3 regions of the Pseudarthrobacter sp. R1 genome follow, and region 1 is predicted to be linked to each of the others. Evidence: riboswitches for the same ligand, from Rfam matches in the RefSeq annotation. Region 1 holds a riboswitch; each other region holds the start of a gene.

Region 1 (6,564 bases):
GCGGCGACGTCACGCTCACCCAGTTCGTGACGGGAAACTTCGACTACAACCACTCCTGCGGCTGAATCAGCAGACGTGTGGGCAGTCAGCTCCCCAGCCACACCATGTTCCATGTCCCCGCCCATATGGCGGCAACAAACGCTGCAGCGGCCATCAGCATCCCGGCAGCCAGCACCCAGAGGTCGAGGGCGGTGTACGTGGATTCCCGTGCCCAGGTCCGCTTTCCGCCGCCGAAGCCGCGTGCCTCCATGGTGACGGCAAGCCGGGAAGCACGCCGGATGGCCTGAACCAGCAGGCCAAAGCTCTGCCCCAGCGTCGCCTTCAGCCGCTGGCGGGCATTACCGCGGGAGCCGACGCCGCGGGCACGGCGGGCCATGCCGATGGTCTGCCATTCCTCGGCCATCAGCCCCACGAGCCGCATGGCGGCCAAGGTCCCCAGTACGAACCGGTGCGGAAGGCGTGCCTTCTGCGCCAGCGCATCGGCCAGGTCCGTGGGATCGGTGCAGCTCATCAACAGGACCGCCGGCAGCGCAATCGCCAGCCCCCGCAGCATAAACCCGGCCCCCAGCTCCAGCGAGCCTTCGCTCATGGTCCAGATGCCGACGTCGATAAGCGTCTTTCCGCTGTCCGGCGCCAGGATGGAGGTGCTCCAGCCTCCCACGGCGGCGGCAATGATGAGCGGCCAGCCCCGCTGCCACAGCAGGGTCAGGGTGAGGCCCGCCAAAGGGAACAGCAGGAACTCAAAGACCAGCGCCACCGAGGCGGACACCCAGTCAATGGACAGCGCCAGCACTGCGGTGATCAGGAAGACGGCAGCGAACTTGCTCAGCGGATTGGCACGGGTCAGCAAGGCGCGGTTGCCGCGCAGGTTCAGCTCCTGCCTCATTGCGCCACCGCCACAGCTGCCAGCCGCAGTTCCGTTCCGCCCAGCGCTGCCGTGAACTCGGCATCATGGGTCACGGACACTACGGCCGTGCCCGCGTCCAGGAGCTCGGACAGGAAGGATGCCAGCTCAGCCCAAGTATTGGCGTCCTGCCCGAACGTGGGCTCGTCCAGGACCAGGACCTGGGGATGCGCGGCCAGGACCGTGGCTACGGAGAGCCGCCGTTTCTCGCCGCCCGAAAGGGTATACGGGTTGGCGTCAACGAGTCCCGTGAGCCGGAGCCGCTCCAGCAGTTCATCCACCCGCTCCTCCCCGTGGCCCAGGTGCCGTGGGCCGAACAGCAGTTCGTCCAGTACTTTCCCCGTGACGAACTGGTGCTCAGGCTCCTGGAACACCGTACCCACCCGCTCAATCAGCTGCTCGGCCTTCCACTGGTAAGGGTCAATCCCAGCTCCCCGGCTGAGCGCCAGCGTGGCGGAAACCTTGCCGTCAACGGGCTCCAGCAGCCCCGCGAGGGTCAGCGCGAACGTCGATTTTCCCGCGCCGTTCGGACCGGTGACGGCCAGCGCCTGCCCGGCCCGGACCTGCGCGGAAATGCCCTGCTGCACCGGCACGGGCGGCACTTTCCGGAAGCCCTTGCGGCGCGGACGTTCACGGGACACCGCCAGCTCCTCGGCGGCAAGCAGCAGGTCGCCAGTCCCGGGAACCGAACCGGCAGCACGGGGACGCGTCGGCGGGACGTAGCCGGGCACCCAGACTCCGGCCGCGATCAGCATGCTCCGGGCTTCGCTGAGGACCTGATCCGGCGGCCCGTCCAACAGCACGCCGGAATCGGTTGACGAGCCGGGCTGCAGCACCACAATCCGGTCAACCAGGTCCTTCCACACGGCCACGCGGTGCTCCACCACCACCAACGTTGCCCCGGTTTTGCCGAGGCAGCGGCCCACGGCGTCGCGCACCTCCACCACCCCGGCAGGGTCCAGGTTGGCGGTTGGCTCATCGAGGAGGATCAGCCCCGGCCGCATGGCAAGGATGCCCGCCAACGCAAGGCGCTGCTTCTGCCCGCCGGACAGTGCCGACGTCGGATGGTCCAGCGGCAGGTGGGAAAGCCCGACGTCGTCCAGCGCCTCATGCACGCGGGCCCAGATGTCACCGCGGGGCACGGCGAGGTTCTCGGCGCCGAAGGCGACGTCGTCACCTACGCGCGAGAGGACAACCTGGGTCTCCGGGTCCTGCTGCATCAGCCCGGCCCGGCCGCGCTGCTCCCGGGGGGAGGCGCCGTCGATCAGCAGCGAACCGGACTCATCGGAATCGCCGGCCTCGGCGTCGTCGTCATGGGCATCCCCCAGCACCCCGGCCAGCGCGTGGAGGAGCGTGGACTTGCCTGCGCCGGACGGGCCCAGCAGCAGGACGCGTTCACCCGGCTGGATGTCCAGGTCGAGGGCGCGGACGGCCGGCTTGGACCGCCCGGCGTGCCGCCAGCCCCAGCCGCGGGCGGTGACCGCAGCCGGCCGCGCCGCCACCGCAGAGCCGTGGAGGGAAGGAGCAGTCATCAGGAGAAGACGGGCTCCGATGCTGCCTTGCGTGACGCAAAGGAGCTCAGGACGCCGGTCCTCGCCAGGCCGCGGGTGGCGATCCAGGACAGGGCTCCTGCGATGACGGCGCCGGAAATGGCAGTGAAGATGATGTAGGCCAGCTTGTCCCCGCTGGAGTAGGCGATGTTCCAGCCCCAGGGCGCGAAGGAATCGTTCAGGCCGCAGAAAAGTCCGGCAGCGGCGCCGGCGAGCAGGGATACCGGCAGGTTGAACTTCCGGTACACGAAGATCGCGAAGATGATCTCGGCGCCCAGGCCCTGGACAAACCCGGAGAACAGCACCGAGGCGCCGTACTGCGAGCCCATGAGCAGTTCGCCGGTGGCGGCCACGGTCTCGCAGAACAGTGCGGCGCCCGGCTTGCGGATGATGAGCATGCCCAGCACCGCGGGGATCATCCAGCCGCCCGCCAACAAGCCGGTAAGCGGCGGATAAACGGCGTTCATAGGTGCCGAGACTGCGGCTGCGCCTTGCGACCAGGCCCAGAAAATAACGCCGCCGGCGATGGCGATGAGGGCTGCCACCACGATGTCCACAACGCGCCAGGACTTGCCGGTGGTCTTCTTGATTGCTGTCGTTGCCATGCGATCCTCCTGAGGAACAGGAGGGGAAAGTGGATACTTCAACCGGCGCTGCCGCCGTTGCCGCACACTTCGAGAACTCGACTCCCTTGCGCCGGTACTAACCGGATCAGGTTCGAGGGTCTGCGGCTATCCGCACTCTCAGCGCCCACCTGCGGTCCCTGGCATGGCCAGTGATGCCCGACGGCGGCGCTCCCCTGTCGTTGAATGATTCTGTCGGTAAATAATCGCCCTTGTGGGCGGGGTCCAGTTTACACCGGAGGAGGGGTAGATTGTGGGCCATGACTGCCAATTCCCAGCATGTGACCGAGTTCGATCCGGATTCCGATGCCATCCAGCAGGAAGGATCCCTGCAAGCGCTCATCGCCCGGATCGAAGGCGAAATCCACGAGCTCCAGTTTCCCGGCTTCTCGCTGGACGATGCACTGAACCTTGGGTTGCTGCTTGTGGAGCTGGGCAAGGAGGGCCAGTTTCCCATCGCGATTGACATCACCAAGGGTGAACAGGTCCTGTTCCATGTGGCGCTGCCCGGCGCCACGCCGGACAACGAGCACTGGATCCGTGGGAAGCAGCGCACGGCCGCACGGTACGAGGTGCCTTCCCTCCTGGTGGGGCTGCGCGCCCGGCTCAAGGGCGGACGGATCGAGGACAACGCCTGGTTCGATCAGAGCCGGTATGCGGCGCACGGCGGGTCCTTCCCGGTGTACGTCACGGGGGTGGGCGCAGTCGCAACAGTGACTGTCTCAGGGCTTCCCCAGGTGCAGGACCATGACCTGGTGGTACAGGCCCTGCGCGAGATCCTTGGTTCCATGCGTGCGGACTGACTTCGAGTCGGCGGACTGACTGCAGCATCAACGCGGACTATGGACTCCTCACGAATGCCGGGAGTACATTCAAGGCGAGCGGCCGGAGTTCCAAACAGGAGGACGCCATGATCGGTCCTGCAGCCGAAAACCAAGTGCGCGCGGCGGTGGACAAGGCCGCCGAGGAAATGATCTATATCGGCCCGGACCACCCCTACTATCCCCTGCTGGCGGAACTTGTGTCCGCCGTCGGGAAGGCCTGGCAGCAAGGGTACGAGCACGGCCGCCGCGGCGGACACCATGCCAACCCCTATCTGTGGAGTACCTCGGAGGGGTGAGCACCACCACCGGTTGCCGGGGTTGCCGCATGCCGGCCGACCAGCAGATGAGAAGTGTACTTAGCTTTTATTAGTAACCATGCTTACTATGTTGTCTCCCGGCTTTTGAGGAGACAGGACAATGACAGTCAGCACCCGGGCCACCGGAGCAAGGACCGGCCTGCAGAAGGCAGCGCTTGCAACGGGCGCCCTCTTCCTCCTGGTGGGTGTCCTGGGGTTCGTCCCCGGGATTACCAGTAATTATGAAGCCCTGGGCATGGCCGGACACGGCTCCGGCGCCTTGCTGTTGGGAGTCTTCCAGGTGTCCATCCTGCACAACATCGTGCACGCGGCCTTCGGGGCGGCGGGGCTGCTGCTGGCCCGGACCCACCAGCAGGCAAGGAGCTTCCTCATCTACGGGGGCGTTGTCTACCTGGTCCTCTGGCTGTACGGACTGTTGGTGGGTGATCAAACCCCCGCCAACTTTGTCCCCCTCAACGGCGCCGACAATTGGCTGCACCTGGCCTTGGGCCTGGGCATGATCATCCTGGCCATCCTGCTGTCACCGCGGACCACCCCGAAAACGCCGCCCCGGACGTGACCCGCCCCGCCAAACCGAAACCGCCGTCGACGCCCGCAGCACAGGCAGCCCCGGCAGTACCGCTGCCACCCACAAGGAGCATCATGAAAATCCCGGAAGCCCGAGGTCCCCTCAGCAGCGCACTGTTCACTGCCCTGTCCTTCACCGCCGGCAAGGACGACGCCACCACGCGCGTCGAAGAACTGCGCCGGCTCGTCACTGCAGAGCTGGCTGGAACCACAGACATCATCGGGGACGACGACGTCCAGCTGGCACTTTTCTGCCTCTATGAGCTCCACTACTCCGGTCTTGAAGGCGTCCGCGACGACTGGGAGTGGGAGCCGGACCTCATCCAGGTTCGCCGCCTGCTCGAAAGGCCGTTCGAGGAAGCGCTGCGGGCCGCTGCCCAGTCGGCAGCCGGGGAGCTGGACCTGCCGCCGGCAGCGGAGATGACCAGTGACGCAGTGGCCGACGTCCTGTTTAGGCTGGCCGGGACCGATACCGGGCCCAGCGTGTCCCGCTACGTGGCGAAAAAGGCGAGCCTGGACCAGCTCAAGGAGTTCCTCATCCACAAGTCCGTCTACCAGCTGAAGGAAGCGGACCCGCACACCTGGGCCATTCCCCGGCTTACCGGACGGCCGAAGGCAGCGCTGGTGGAGATCCAGGCAGACGAGTACGGCGGAGGACGCCCCGAACGGATGCACAGCGCGCTCTTTGCCCGCACCATGCAGGGGCTGGGCCTGGACGACGAATACGGCGCCTACGTCAACGCCGTACCCGCCATCTCCCTCGCAGCGGTGAACATGATGTCCCTCTTCGGGCTCAACCGCCGGCTTCGCGGTGCCATCACCGGACACCTGGCACTTTACGAAATGACCTCGTCGCGGCCCAACCGCCTGTACGGCAACGGCTTCCGGCGGCACAGCTTCGATACCGACGTTACCCACTATTTCGACGAGCACGTTGAAGCCGACGCCGTCCACGAACAGATCGCGGGCCGCGACCTTGCGGGCGGGCTGGTGGAAGCTGAGCCCGGGTTGCTGGGGGATGTCCTGTTGGGGGCAACGGCGGCAATGGCGATCGACGGCAGGATTTCCGCGCACCTTGTGGCCTGCTGGGAAAACGGCGAGACCTCACTGAGGGCGGCAGTGCCGGCGGCAGCATGAACGCCAAGGGCATCCTGTCCGCAGAGTACATCCTGCCGCTGCGCTGGACCGAGGATTCACAACTGCCGGACCTGGCCGCATACCTTGGGCGCCTGGTCACGTGGATACCTGTCACCGTGGTGGACGGCTCGGACCCGGAACTGTTCGAGCGGCATGCGGCAGCCTTCCCGGCTGGCGTTCGCCATATCCGTCCGGTGCAGGGCGGCGGCAACGGCCACAGCAGGGGCGGTGGCGGCAACGGCAAAGTGGCCGGGGTGATGGCCGGCGTCCGGGCCGCCAAGGCCGAGCTGCTGGTGATAGCCGACGACGACGTGCGCTACACGCGCGAATCGCTCACCGCCGTCGTCAATCACCTTGCCTCAGCGGACATCGTGCGGCCGCAAAACTACTTCGAGCCCCTGCCGTGGCACGCGTGGTGGGACACAGCCAGGACACTGATCAACCGCGCATGGTCCGCCGATTACCCCGGCACCCTGGCCGTGCGGAGGAGCGCGCTGCTGGCCACCGGCGGCTACGATCCCGTGCTGTTCGAGAATCTCGAGCTCATCCGGACCGTCAAGGCAGCCGGCGGCCAGGAAAAGATCCTGCCGGACCTGTTTGTTGCGCGGAGGCCGCCCGGGCCGCGGCACTTCCTCAAGCAGC
Region 2 (6,564 bases), on a different contig from region 1:
GATCACGATTGCGTCGAATTCCTGCCCGATGTGGTTAACCAGCAAGGCAGCCTCCACAGTGTCCAGGGCCATGCGCTCCATCCGTGATGCCAGCTGGTCGGACCCGGCCATGATCTCAGGCAGGGACTGAAGCGCCTCCCGTGCCCAGGCCGGTACATTGCCGCCATTACTCAAGGCCTCGCAGATCACCAGGACAAAACGGTCCACGAGGCGGCGCAGAGGAGCGGTGGTATGGGCATAGGCGGCGCCAATGGCGGACTGGACTGCGTCCTCCGGGACGGAACCGTCAAAAGCCGTATAGGCAGCGCCGCGGAACAGCATGCCGGCCGAGTGCAGGATGGCAAGCTGGCGGGGATCGGTGGAGTCGAGGCTGCGCAGGTATTCGCCGTAGCTGACCTCGCCGTCCCAGGGCTTGCCAAGGGCCTCCGTCTGAAGCCGGAAATGGTTCAGGGAGCGCTCGTCCGGGGACGGCATGGTCCGCAGGATGCCCACCTTCCCCGCCAGCATCAGGCCCGCCGCGGCCATTCCGGTCATGAGGGAAATCTGCGCGTTCCAGTCCTCCACCGGAAGCTGGGGAGCGGCGGCAATCCGGTAGCCGCCGTCGGGAAGCTGGACGATCTCCTGTTCCGGCATGTTCAGGCTGGCGCCGCCGCGGGCCCGTTCCAACTCCACGCGCTTGAGCCCCACTTCCTTAAGGAGCTGCAGCACAGGGGAGGCGGTACCGGCGTCGAGCTCCGCCTGCACGCCTTTATAGCTGAGCTTCGCGCGGCTGCGCATCCGGGCCCGCTTTACGGCCACGGACGTCACCTCGGCGGCGCTGTCCAGGCGGAAGTCCCAGACGAACGCCGAGCAGTCCTGCCCGGGAAGGAGGCTCCCGGCCTGTTCGCTGATGACTTCCGGATGCAGCGGGATCCGGCCGTCGGGGGCATAGAACGTCTGGCCCCGGCGGCGCGTTTCAGCGTCCAGGGGCCCGCCGGGGGCCACAAACGCGGGCACATCGGCGATAGCGTACAGCACGTGGTAGCCGTCGCCGTCGGCTTCAATAAACAGCGCCTGGTCCAGGTCGGTGGACGACGCCGGATCGATGGTGATGAATTCGACGCCGGTGAGGTCGTAAGTAGGGAGCTGCAGGGATTCGACTGCCGCTTTCGCGTCAGCCACCGCCTCCTCGGGGTAGGTGCCCGGCAGCTCCAGCTCGGTCCTCAGGGCACTCAGCGCTTCCTCAAGCGCGTTGTTGTGCTCGTGGACGTTGGGGGCCAGCCGATGGTGTGACACGAAAATCAGCCTAGCCGGAATTGGGGCCATAGTGCAGGCATCGGGCCCGGAGCGGCGTTGTCAGGAGTTTGGGGCATCCAGGGCGGCGAGCAGTGCAGCAGCGGCGGCTGCTGGATCGCCCGCTTCCGTAATGGCCCGGACCACCACTATCCTGCGTGCGCCTGCGTCCACCACCTGCTCCACGTTGCCATGGTCAATGCCGCCGATCGCGAACCAGGGAACACCGCCGTCGGACTGCCCTTCCTGCTCCGCCGGCCGGGCAGCTTCGGCGGCATACTTCACCAGCTCCAGTCCCACTGCTGCCCGCCCCGGTTTGGTGGGGGTTGCCCACACTGGTCCCACGCAGAAGTAGTCCAGCCCGGCGGGGCGGGCGGCCGCACCGAGCGCCGCGTCCACCTGGGCCGGGGTGTGGCTGGACAGGCCGATGGCGGCGTTGCCGTTCAGCAGGGTGCGTGCAGCGTCCAGGGGCAGGTCCTTTTGGCCGATGTGGAAGACAGGTGCCCCGGACAGCACCGCGATGTCGGCACGGTCGTTGACAGCCCAGAGCCGGCCGTGCCGCTCTGCCGCTTCCTTGAGCACCGCCAGGAGTTCCAGCTCCTCTGCTGCCTCGATGGTCTTGTCGCGCAGCTGGATGATGTCCACCCCGCCGGCGAACGCTGCGTCCACAAACTGGTCGAAGTCGCCGCGGTCCCTGCGGGCGTCGGTGCAGAGGTAGAGGCGGGCGGCGTTGACGCCGTTGCTGATCTTGGCGCTGCTGAGGACGTCGGTGCCGGCGGCAGGGGTGTGGGACACATTCATGGGGGAAAGCCTAGTTCCTCTACACTGGCCTCGTACTGCGGGAGCCCGCGGCAGCTGTCACAAAGCGCCGGGCTGAGAGGGCGTCAGAGCCGACCGCTTGACCTGATCCGGCTAATACCGGCGTAGGGAAGGAGACAGATGGGCGCAGCATCAGAGCCCCCGACCGTGGACGCGGCCGACACCATCCATGCTGATGTGGCGGTGATCGGCGGCGGCGTGATCGGCCACGGTATCGCGTGGGAGGCGAAGCGTTCCGGCCGTTCCGTGGTGGTGATCGATGACGCACCGGGTTCGGGGGCCAGCTGGGCGGCCGCCGGGATGCTTGCCCCGGTGAGCGAGCTGCACTACCAGGAGGAGGATCTCCTGGAATTCATGCTGGATGCCTCGGCCCGCTGGCCGGCTTTTGCCGCCGGCCTCACCGAAGCGTCGGGAACAGATCCGGGATACATTACGACGCCGACCCTCGCCGTGGGTGCCGACGCCGCCGACCGCCGCGCCCTGATGGACCTCCGCGCCGTTCAGCAGGCCAGCGGCCTGTCCGTAGAGCCGCTGACCGTCCGGGACGCGCGACAGCGGGAACCCCTGCTCAGCCCGGGGATCGCCTGCGCCCTGGACACTCCGGCCGACCACCAGGTGGACCCGCGGCTGTTGGTGGCGTGCCTGCAGGCCGCCTTGGCTCATGGCACGGATGGCGGACGCGGGGACAGAGACAAAGGTGCGGGACGCGGCACTGCGGCAGCCGGCTTCGTCGGCGGTATTGCGGTAGCGGCCAAGGCAACCGGGCTGCTGTGGCGCGGGGGAGCTGTTGCCGGCGTGCGCCTGGCGGACGGGGGAACCGTGCTGGCCGCCGAAACAGTGGTGGCGAACGGGCTGCACGCGGCAGCTCTTGAAGAGCTGCCGCCAGGGCTGAACCTGCCACTGCGGCCCGTCCATGGGGACATCCTGCGCCTGGCAGTGCCCCGGCACCTGCAGCCCCTGGTGACGTCCACGGTCCGCGGGCTGGTGCACGGCGTTCCGGTCTACATCGTTCCCCGCAGGGACGGCACGGTGGTGATCGGGGCAACGCAGCGTGAGGATGCGCTGTCCGGCACGGACGCCGTTTCCGCCGGTGGCGTGTACCAGCTCCTCCGCGACGCGCAGGTACTGGTTCCCGCCGTCGCCGAACTCGAACTGCTGGAATGCACAGCGCGCGCCCGTCCCGCAACGCCCGACAACGCGCCGCTGCTGGGGCGGGTTCCCGCCCCGGAGGCAGCGGCCGACGGGGAGCGCGGGTACGTTTCCGGGCTCATCATCGCCACCGGGTTCTTCCGGCACGGAGTCCTGCTGACGCCGGCCGCAGCCGCCGTCTGCCGGGACCTGCTGGACGGCCGCGAGGACCCCCGATGGGCGGCCTTCAGCCCGGGCCGCTTTACGACGAGGGCAGGCGCCCGCTTAACCACCGGCTCACCCACCAACCACTTCCGCCACACATCGCCCACGAAGGAATCAGCATGAACATCACCTTGAACGGAACCCGGCACCCCGTCCCTGACGGCGCCTCCATCACCGTGCTCGTCAGCCAGGTCACCGGCCGCCCCCTGGCCGCCAACGGGCAGGCAACCGACGGCCAAAAGCTTGGTGTGGCCGTAGCCCACAATTCCGAGGTTGTACCGCGCAGCCAGTGGTTTACCACCGCGCTCGCGGACGGCGACGAGGTCGAACTCGTCACGGCTGTGCAGGGAGGCTGACACCATGACCGAAACCATCACCACTCCAAGCGTGGCGGGCCTCGATGATCCGCTGGTCATTGACGGCGTCACCCTGGCATCCCGGCTCATCATGGGCACCGGCGGCGCGCCCAGCCTGGACGGCCTCGGGGCTGCCCTCCTGGCCTCCGGCACCGGGCTGACCACGGTGGCAATGCGGCGGTATTCCACAGCCGAGACAGGTTCGCTCTTCCAGCTGCTCGTGGATCACGGCATCCGCGTGCTGCCCAACACGGCAGGCTGCTTCACTGCCAGGGATGCCGTGCTGACGGCGGAACTGGCCCGTGAGGCACTGGAAACCGACTGGGTGAAGCTGGAAGTCATAGCTGACGAACAGACCCTGCTGCCGGACGCCGTCGAACTGGTGGACGCCACGGAACAACTGGTCAACAGGGGCTTCAAGGTTTTCGCCTACACCAACGACGATCCCGTCCTGGCGCTCCGGCTTGAGAACCTTGGGGCCACCGCAGTGATGCCGCTCGGGGCGCCTATCGGCACCGGGCTGGGCATCCTTAACCCGCACAACATCGAGCTGATCGTCTCCCGCGCCTCGGTTCCGGTGGTCCTGGACGCCGGCATCGGTACCGCCTCGGACGCGGCCCTGGCCATGGAGCTGGGGTGCGACGCCGTGCTGCTGGCTACCGCCGTAACCCGGGCGCAGAATCCTGCCTTGATGGGAGAGGCCTTCAAACATGCGGTCATCGCCGGTAGGCTGGCGAAAGCGGCGGGCAGGATCCCGCGCCGCGAACACGCACTGGCGTCGTCGGCCATGGAGGGCCGGGCAGAGTTCCTGTAGCCCGCTCCCGGTGCCGCTCCGCCAGCCATAAGGTGAGGAGCAGCCATGGCCGGCAAGGACATTCTTTCTCCCGAGCGGCTCGAGGACGCACTGGCCGTCCTGACCGACTGGCGGTACAGCCAAGGTGCGCTGGTGACGGTGTACAAGGTGCCGACGGCGGCTGCCGCACTTGAGCTGATTGCCGCCGTCGGACGCCTTGCCGAGGAACAGAACCACCACCCGGACCTGGACTGGCGGTACAACCGGGTTTTCCTCCTTTACACCTCGCACGACGCCGGGGGCGAAGTCACGGCACGCGACGTGGGCGCGGCCGAGGCCGTGAGTGAAGCCGCCGCCGCGGTCCACGCGGTTGCGGATCCGGCGCGGCACCCCGCAGCCGCTTAATCGGCTGTGGCCACCACCCCGAGAGGCAGTGGCCACAGCCGTGCTTGAATGTCCGGGCGCTGGTTCCGGCTAGAGCTTCAGCGCCGCCGTAAGCCGTTCCAGATCATGCTTGGCCCTGGTACGGCCAACGTAAAGGACCGCTGCAACCGCCGCTGCTGCGCCCACAACCATGGGCAGGACCCAGGGCAGCCAGGTCATGCCCGGCCGGTAGCCGAAGCCTGCAGCCATCAGGATGATCCAGGTGACAGCTCCCACTCCTACGGCAACGCCGGCCGGCAGGACCACACCGTATTTGGTGTGCCGCTTGTCGTTGGCCCAGACGATGAAACCTGCGGCGGCTGTCACCAGCACCACAATGGTCAGCGAAAGCATGGCTCTCCTTGGAGTACTCGCACCCTAGGTGCGGGGGCTAGAACTGGCCGAACCCTACGCGGCGCTGTTCCTCGGCACCGATTTCTACATAGGCCAGGGCCTTGCCGGGAACAATGATCAGGCGTCCCTTGTCATCCTTCAGGCGCAGTTCGCTGCCGGTGGTGATGGCTGCTTCTACAACCTTGGCTACGGAGTCCGGGTCCTCGACTGATTCCAGCACAATTTCGCGGCCAACATTCTGAACGCCGATCTTAATTTCCACAGGGGGCCTCCCAGCCGGTTCACGTTTCTCGGGTTATGTCTTATTTGTAGTCTAGGACTCTTTGGGGAAGCGAGAGATTCCGCGCCAAGCTAAACGGTAGATGAGGTCGCTGGCCACATCGAGGTCCAGGTTCCCGTCAGTTTCCAGCCAGTACCGGGCACTGACCTGCGCCATCCCGGCGAGCCCGCGGCCCAGGAGCTCTGCCTCCAGGTGGGGAAGTTTGGTGTCCTCAGCGATAACGCGTGCAATGGCGTCCGCAAACGTCCGGTTGAAGGTCTCCAGCCGTGAGCTGACATCCGGATCATTAATGAGGTCTGATTCGAAAACGAGCCGGTGGGCCTGGTCATCGTTGGCGATGAACCGGAAATAGGCCCGCATCACGGCCTGCACGCGTTCGTCATTGTCGGTGGTGGAGTTCAGCGCCCCCAGCATCAAGTTCGTCAAGGAGGCCAGGTGGCTTTCGAGCAGGGCCAGGTACAGTTCCCGCTTTGAGGGGAAGTGCTGGTACAGGACCGGTTTGCTGACGTGGGCTGTCTCTGCGATTTCATCCATTGCGGCGCCGTGATAGCCGTTGGCAACGAAGACTTCCTGTGCTGCGGAAAGGAGTTGTGCGCGTCTCTCGTCCCGGGGAAGCCGGGCGGACCGTTGCCCGGCGGGGCGCGAGGCGGTTTGCGGCTCGGCTGCAGACGGGCGGTCAGCCCGTGCTTCATGGACCACAGTTGTCCTTCTTTCCCTTGCAGTTACCCCCACTCTACGTCGGGGTAATATGACCGGGCGGTATCCCGGGGCATACATTGAAGTATGGCTTCGACATTCTCCGCAAATGTTTCGACTATTTCACTGCCTCCGCTGGTTGAACCGGCTGGTGAGCTCACTCCTGACGAGGTGGAGCGCTACTCGCGGCACCTCATCATTCCCGAGATCGGCGCACT
Region 3 (6,564 bases), on a different contig from region 1:
CCTTCGCCTTCGGTTTCGTACGAGAGCAGGTCCGCCAGGGCACGGACCATGGCCGGCGGGACGGCCAGCAGCGAATCGCTGGATACGTCCACCATGGTCAGTTCATAGTCGGCACCGCCGGCGTGCACGGCAGTTCCGGCGAGGTCTCCGAGCTGTTCAACTTCGAAATCACTGATCCCCGCGATCCGGACAGCCTGGCCGGCGGGTGCACTGCCGCCTTCGTCCAGGACGCCGGCGCGCTTGAGTGCGGCGTCGTGGGTGGCAACAAAGATCTCGGTGAAGCCCATGGGAAGTACCCTTCTTCCGTTTGACGGTGGTGCCGGCCGGGAGCAATGCCTGCCGCCCGGCCGTTCGGGTTCAGCCTAGTACGGGAACGCCCGGGTCAGCGGACCGCTACGCGGATCCGGTTGCGCCACGGATCCTCAAACCGCAGTTCCGCCCCGGTGTGGTGCGCCGGCAGGCCGGCGACCCTCAGCCGGTCCGCGAGCGCCCCGACGTCGTCTCCGGACGGCACCTCGATGAGCACCTCGCCGAGGCCGAGCGTGTCCTTGCGGGGACCGGCGCCGCGGCTGTTCCAGACATTCATGGCCATGTGGTGGTGGTAGCCGCCGGCCGAGACGAACAGGGCCTGCCCGTGCCAGCCTGCAGTCTTTTCAAACCCAAGGATTCCCACATAGAAGTCGCGGGCCGACTGGACGTCCCCCACCTGGAGGTGGACGTGGCCCACTCCCGCCACACTCCCGCGCTGGCGCTGAAGGGACTCTTCGGTGAGGTGCTGCTCGAGGTACCGCTGCGGTGGCAGGGCCAGGCTGTCCATCACCACGTCGGTGCCGTTCCAGGACCAGTTGCTGCGGGGCCGGTCCCAATAGAGCTCGATGCCGTTGCCTTCAGGATCAGTGAAGTAGAAGGCCTCGCTGACGAGGTGGTCCGCGCTGCCCGTGAAGGAGCGGGGTTCAAACCGGGCCGCGGTGGCGACGGTGGCGGCGAGGTCCGCCTGGTTCTCGAACAGCAGCGCGGTGTGGAAGAGGCCGGCTTCTCCCCTGCCCGGGAGGTTCAGGCCCGGAGCGGGCGCGAGGTGCACGAGCGGTTTTTGCAGCCGGCCGAGGTAGAGCCCGCCGTCCTGCTCGGCGACAACCTCAAGACCGAGGGCACGCTGGTAGTAATCCGTCATCACCTTCATGTCGCCCACCTTGAGCATCACGGTGCCCATGGCGAGGTCGGCAGGAAGAAGATCCTGGCTGGCGGCTTCTGCAGTCATTAGTAGCTCCCGGTGCTTGGGCCCTTCGGGTTACGGGCCTATGACTATTAAAATTACTTGAAGCTTCAATTTATTCCAAGTGTCTTCAAAATCAGGTCACCGCGGTTCAACGGATGACGCGCCCTCCCAGCACAACGTGTGCCAGTTCGCCGACAGTTGCCGGAGCCTGCCGCGGGTCCTCCCGGCACAGCACGACGTCGGCGCGGGCACCCTCCTGGAGTCCCTCGGCACCCAGCCACCTCCTCGCGGCCCAACAGGCAGCGTCGAGGGCAGCGGCCATTGGCAGGCCTGCGTGGTGAAGGGCAAGGATCTCATCGGCGATCCTGCCGTGCCGGATGACGCTCCCGGCATCGGTGCCGGCATAGATCTGCACCCCTGCTTCGTACGCCTCCAGCACCCGTTCCGCGCGGCGCTCCCACAGTGCCCGCATGTGGGCCGCGTACCGGGGGAACTTCGGCTCTGCCTGGGCGGCGATGTCCGGAAACGTGGCGATGTTGATGAGGGTGGGCACGATGGGAACGCCCTGCTCGACGAACCTGGGGAAGTGCCGTGGCAGGAGCCCGGTGGCATGTTCGATGCAGTCGATCCCCGCGTCCAGCATCTGGTCGAGGGTCTCTTCGCCAAAGCAGTGGGCGGTGATCCGGGCGCCTTCGTCGTGCACCGCCTGCACGGCGTCCCCGACGGCGGCGGCGGGAAACGACGGTGCCAGGTCACCGGCGCCGCGGTCGATCCAGTCCCCGACGAGCTTGACCCAGCCGTCACCGTCGCGGGCCTGCTTCCGGACAGCTTCCACCAGGCCGTCCGGTTCAACTTCCTCGGCGAAGCCCCGCAGATACCGCCGGGTCCGGGCAACATGCCTGCCGGCGCGGATGAGTACGGGGGCGTTCCGGCTGCCCTGAAGGAACCGCGTATCTGCAGGGGAACCTGCGTCCCGCGCCAGCAGTGTTCCAGCGTTCAGGTCGGTGCTGGCCTGTTCTTCCGCAACTGCTGCCTCCACTGCGCCACCGGGCCCGAGCCCGATGTGGCAGTGGGCATCCACGAACCCCGGCAGGACCCAGCCTTCCAGCACCCGGTCCGGCACCTGCTGCGGGCGCGTAAAGGTCAACAGCCCGTCAACGGACCATAGGCCACGACGCTCGCTGTCCGGCCCGGCAAGCACCGGGCCGCTGAATTCGATGATCTCCGGCATTGGACTCCTTTTCCCGCCAGTCAGGCTAGCACCGGCCATGTGACAAGCCCCTCCCGAAAGGCTGTGGTAGCTTTCTTCCTGACCACACGGGTGCCCCTGCAGGGGCTGAGATCGGGCTGACGCAGCCTGCGACCGTTGAACCTGTCCGGGTAATGCCGGCGAAGGAAGTGAGTAATCCTTGAGTACACCATTTACACCGTTGAATCCTGCCCACATTCCGTCAAGCGGGGCGGAAGGCGGCCAGGACCAGGCTTCTGTCACGCAGTCGCTGAAGTCCCAATCCCTGGCCTTTGTCCGCGATGAAGCAGCCGGGATACAGGTGCCCGTTACGGAGATAGCCCTGGCACCTTCACCCAACGGCGATTCCAACGGCCCGTTTCGCATCTACCGCACTGCCGGCCCCGGGAGCGACCCCGTCTGCGGCCTCAACCCTTTCCGCTCCGCATGGATAGAAGCGCGCGGCGACACGGAAACCTATGGCGGCCGTGGACGGAACCTGCTCGACGACGGCCGCTCGGCTGTCCGCCGCGGTGCCGCCAGCGCGGAGTGGAAGGGCCCCCGCCCGGTGCCCCGCCGCGCCGTCGGAGGCCGGACGGTGACGCAAATGCACTACGCGCGGCAGGGCGTCATCACCCCCGAAATGCGCTTCGTGGCACTGCGGGAGAACTGCGACGTGGAACTGGTGCGCAGCGAAGTGGCAGCCGGCCGGGCGATCATTCCGAACAACATCAATCATCCCGAGTCGGAACCCATGATCATCGGCAAGGCTTTCCTGGTAAAGATCAACGCCAACATCGGCAACTCGGCGGTCACCAGTTCCATCGCCGAAGAAGTGGACAAGCAGCAGTGGGCCACACAGTGGGGCGCAGACACCGTGATGGACCTTTCCACCGGCGACGACATCCACACCACCAGGGAATGGATCATCCGCAACTCGCCGGTTCCGATCGGCACCGTCCCCATCTACCAGGCCCTGGAGAAGGTCAACGGCGAAGCGAACGCGCTGACCTGGGAGATCTTCCGCGACACCGTCATTGAACAGTGCGAACAGGGCGTGGACTACATGACCATCCACGCCGGCGTCCTGCTCCGGTACGTTCCCCTGACCGCCAAACGGGTGACCGGTATCGTGTCCCGCGGCGGATCAATCATGGCCGGCTGGTGCCTTGCCCATCACCGGGAAAACTTCCTCTACACGCACTTCGACGAGCTCTGCGAAATCTTCGCACGGTACGACGTCGCGTTTTCATTGGGCGACGGCCTGCGGCCGGGGGCGACGGCCGATGCCAACGATGCAGCGCAATTCGCCGAACTGGACACACTCGCTGAACTGACGCGGCGTGCCTGGGAATACGACGTGCAGGTGATGGTGGAGGGCCCCGGCCACATTCCGTTCCACCTGGTCCGGGAGAACGTCGAACGCCAGCAGGAGCTGTGCAAGGGTGCGCCCTTCTACACTCTGGGCCCGCTTGTTACCGACGTGGCACCCGGGTACGACCACATCACCTCGGCCATTGGCGCCACGGAAATCGCCCGCTACGGCACCGCAATGCTGTGCTACGTCACCCCGAAGGAACACCTGGGCCTGCCCAACAAGGACGACGTCAAAACAGGGGTGATCACGTACAAGATCGCAGCGCACGCCGCAGACCTCGCCAAGGGCCACCCGGGAGCGCAGGAACGTGATGACGCGCTGTCCAAGGCACGCTTCGAGTTCCGCTGGCGGGACCAGTTCGCGTTGTCCCTGGACCCGGTGACCGCCGAGGCATTCCACGACGAAACCCTCCCCGCGGAACCTGCCAAGACAGCACATTTCTGTTCCATGTGCGGTCCCAAGTTCTGTTCCATGCGGATCAGCCAGGACATCCGGGACGAATACGGGTCAGCGGAGTCGCAGGCGGCGGTGGCGGACATGGCAGCCGGAATGCGGGCGAAAAGCGAGGAATTCCTTGCAGCGGGCGGCAAGGTCTATCTCCCGGAACTGGCCGTTCCGGTAGACGGCCGCCCGTAACTGCTCCACATTTTCCGTCCGGCAGGCTATTGGGGGCCTGCCGGACGGGGAGGCTGCCCCCGGCAGGATTCAGGAAGCCCTGGCAGGCTGGCTCCTGCTGACCTCGCTGATGAACGAGCGGATGATGCGGTCACCTTCCGGGGAGTCATGGGGCCGGTGCCCTCCCGACGCCGTGCGGTGCAGGGCGCCGGTCTCACGCAGGTAGCGGGCAATCTCCTCGTAGAGCGGTTCCCATCCCCCGGTGAGGACAAGGGTGGGAACGCCGGGAACAATGTGCAGCGGCGCCTCCCAGGAGGGAGCCTGCAGCCGCAGCCTCCTGGCGGACCGCTTCTCCTCCGCTGTGGCCGGCTGCTGCAGGTCCGTGGCGTAGATCCGCCGGACGAACTCGCGCTGGAAATCCTCGTCGCTCAACTGGTGCCGGACGTCGAACAAGGGCTGCATCAGCCCGATATGCGCCGCCGTAGCCGGCAGCTCCGCGGTAAGAGAGAGGCAGGCCGGCTCCACCAGCGTCAACGAAAAGACAAGGTCGGGACGCTCGACGGCGGCCATCATCGCTGCGATGGCTCCCTGGGAGTGCGCCACAACGTGTCCGCCCGCGGCGCCCCTGCCGTCGTCGGCAAGGGACCGCAACACAATGGCGGCGTCTTCGTCGAAGGAAGATTCAACGGGTTCAGCCACAGGATGGTACCCGTGCCGGCGCAGGAACAGTGCGTCATAGGACAGCGCCATACCGTGCTGGCGCGGCCATGCAGCGGAGCCGAAGCTGCCGGCGCCGTGCACGAACACTACCCTCTGCTTGAACATGACCCAACCCTATTCGACGGCACGGACATCCCAAGTGAGTAGCGCCAGGTGTCGTTGTGACCGTTCAAAACGACACGTGGCGCTACCTGGTTGCAGATGTGGTTACTGGCCGAGGAACTTGTCGAAACCCTTGGGCAGGTTCAGCTGCGAGGGATCAAAGTCGCCCTGCTGCTGGCCGAAGGCGGCCCCGGTGGGCAGTGCCTTGGCGGCATTCGCGCGGCGCGCCTCGGCATCCTTGCGCTCCTGGGCTGCCTTGGCGGGGTTACCGGACTTGGCCTTTTTCTTGGGGGCGTTCTTGGCGTTCTTCCGCGCACCGCCGCCCGCACCGGGCATGCCGGGCATACCAGGCATTCCGGGCATGCCGCCCTGGGCCATCTTCTTCATCATCTTCTGGGCCTGCGCGAAACGTTCCAGGAGGCCGTTGACCTCGGAGACGTGCACGCCGGAACCGCGGGCGATACGGGCGCGGCGGGAGCCGTTGATGATCTTGGGAGCCAGGCGCTCATGCGGTGTCATGGAGCGGACGATTGCTTCAACGCGGTCGATCTCGCGCTCGTCAAACTGCTCAAGCTGCTGGCGGATGTTCTGCGCGCCCGGCATCATCATGAGCATCTTCTTCATGGAGCCCATGTTGCGGATCTGCTGCATCTGCGCCAGGAAGTCATCCAGGGTGAAGTCTTCCTGGTCGGCGAACTTCTTCGCCATCCGGGCAGCTTCGTCCTTGTCCCAGGACTTCTCGGCCTGCTCGATGAGCGTGAGGACATCGCCCATGTCCAGGATGCGGGACGCCATCCGGTCCGGGTGGAAGAGCTCGAAGTCGTCCAGGCCTTCACCGGTGGAGGCGAACATCACAGGCTTGCCGGTGACGGACGCAACGGAAAGTGCGGCACCGCCGCGGGCGTCGCCGTCGAGCTTCGACAGGACGATGCCGGTGAAGTTGACGCCCTCGTCGAAGGCATGCGCCGTGTTGACGGCATCCTGGCCGATCATGGCGTCAAGGACGAACAGCACTTCGTTCGGCACGATGGCACGGCGGATCTGCCGTGCCTGCTCCATCATGCCGGCATCAACGCCGAGGCGGCCGGCGGTGTCCACGATGACAACGTCGTGGAGTTTTTGGCGGGCTTCCTCAACACCGGCGCGGGCAACCTCTACGGGGTCCCCGGCCGGGTGCTCAAGCTCGGTGGAGGTGGCGCCGGGGTGCGGCGCGAACACCGGCACCTTGGCGCGCTGGCCAACCACCTGCAGCTGGGTGACGGCGTTGGGACGCTGCAGGTCACAGGCCACCAGCAGGGGGCTGTG

Evidence for each region. A riboswitch is a leader RNA that binds a small molecule or an ion and turns the genes downstream of it on or off. The one in region 1 is predicted to bind thiamine pyrophosphate.
Region 2: another riboswitch for thiamine pyrophosphate. It lies ahead of M8J71_RS13865 (FAD-dependent oxidoreductase); the one in region 1 lies ahead of M8J71_RS03430 (ECF transporter S component).
Region 3: another riboswitch for thiamine pyrophosphate. It lies ahead of thiC (phosphomethylpyrimidine synthase ThiC); the one in region 1 lies ahead of M8J71_RS03430 (ECF transporter S component).

Annotation. Positions count from the first base shown of each region.
Region 1 covers NZ_JAMKFI010000004.1:69,840-76,403, reverse strand. Annotated here, with positions in the region: gene M8J71_RS03440 (energy-coupling factor transporter transmembrane component T family protein) at 86-886, opposite strand; gene M8J71_RS03435 (ABC transporter ATP-binding protein) at 883-2,436, opposite strand; gene M8J71_RS03430 (ECF transporter S component) at 2,436-3,059, opposite strand; TPP riboswitch at 3,125-3,265, opposite strand; gene M8J71_RS03425 (heme-degrading domain-containing protein) at 3,338-3,880, shown strand; gene M8J71_RS03420 (hypothetical protein) at 3,988-4,197, shown strand; gene M8J71_RS03415 (DUF4383 domain-containing protein) at 4,319-4,777, shown strand; gene M8J71_RS03410 (iron-containing redox enzyme family protein) at 4,861-5,922, shown strand; gene M8J71_RS03405 (glycosyltransferase) at 5,919-6,564, shown strand, end outside.
Region 2 covers NZ_JAMKFI010000008.1:645,472-652,035, forward strand. Annotated here, with positions in the region: gene M8J71_RS13855 (RNB domain-containing ribonuclease) at 1-1,275, opposite strand, end outside; gene thiE (thiamine phosphate synthase) at 1,336-2,073, opposite strand; TPP riboswitch at 2,101-2,219, shown strand; gene M8J71_RS13865 (FAD-dependent oxidoreductase) at 2,212-3,567, shown strand; gene thiS (sulfur carrier protein ThiS) at 3,564-3,800, shown strand; gene M8J71_RS13875 (thiazole synthase) at 3,805-4,614, shown strand; gene M8J71_RS13880 (4a-hydroxytetrahydrobiopterin dehydratase) at 4,660-4,998, shown strand; gene M8J71_RS13885 (hypothetical protein) at 5,068-5,370, opposite strand; gene M8J71_RS13890 (DUF3107 domain-containing protein) at 5,408-5,632, opposite strand; gene M8J71_RS13895 (TetR/AcrR family transcriptional regulator) at 5,684-6,349, opposite strand; gene moeB (molybdopterin-synthase adenylyltransferase MoeB) at 6,434-6,564, shown strand, end outside.
Region 3 covers NZ_JAMKFI010000008.1:965,574-972,137, reverse strand. Annotated here, with positions in the region: gene M8J71_RS15300 (hypothetical protein) at 1-287, opposite strand, end outside; gene M8J71_RS15295 (VOC family protein) at 383-1,258, opposite strand; gene M8J71_RS15290 (amidohydrolase family protein) at 1,365-2,447, opposite strand; TPP riboswitch at 2,524-2,631, shown strand; gene thiC (phosphomethylpyrimidine synthase ThiC) at 2,626-4,458, shown strand; gene M8J71_RS15280 (alpha/beta hydrolase) at 4,528-5,262, opposite strand; gene ffh (signal recognition particle protein) at 5,365-6,564, opposite strand, start outside.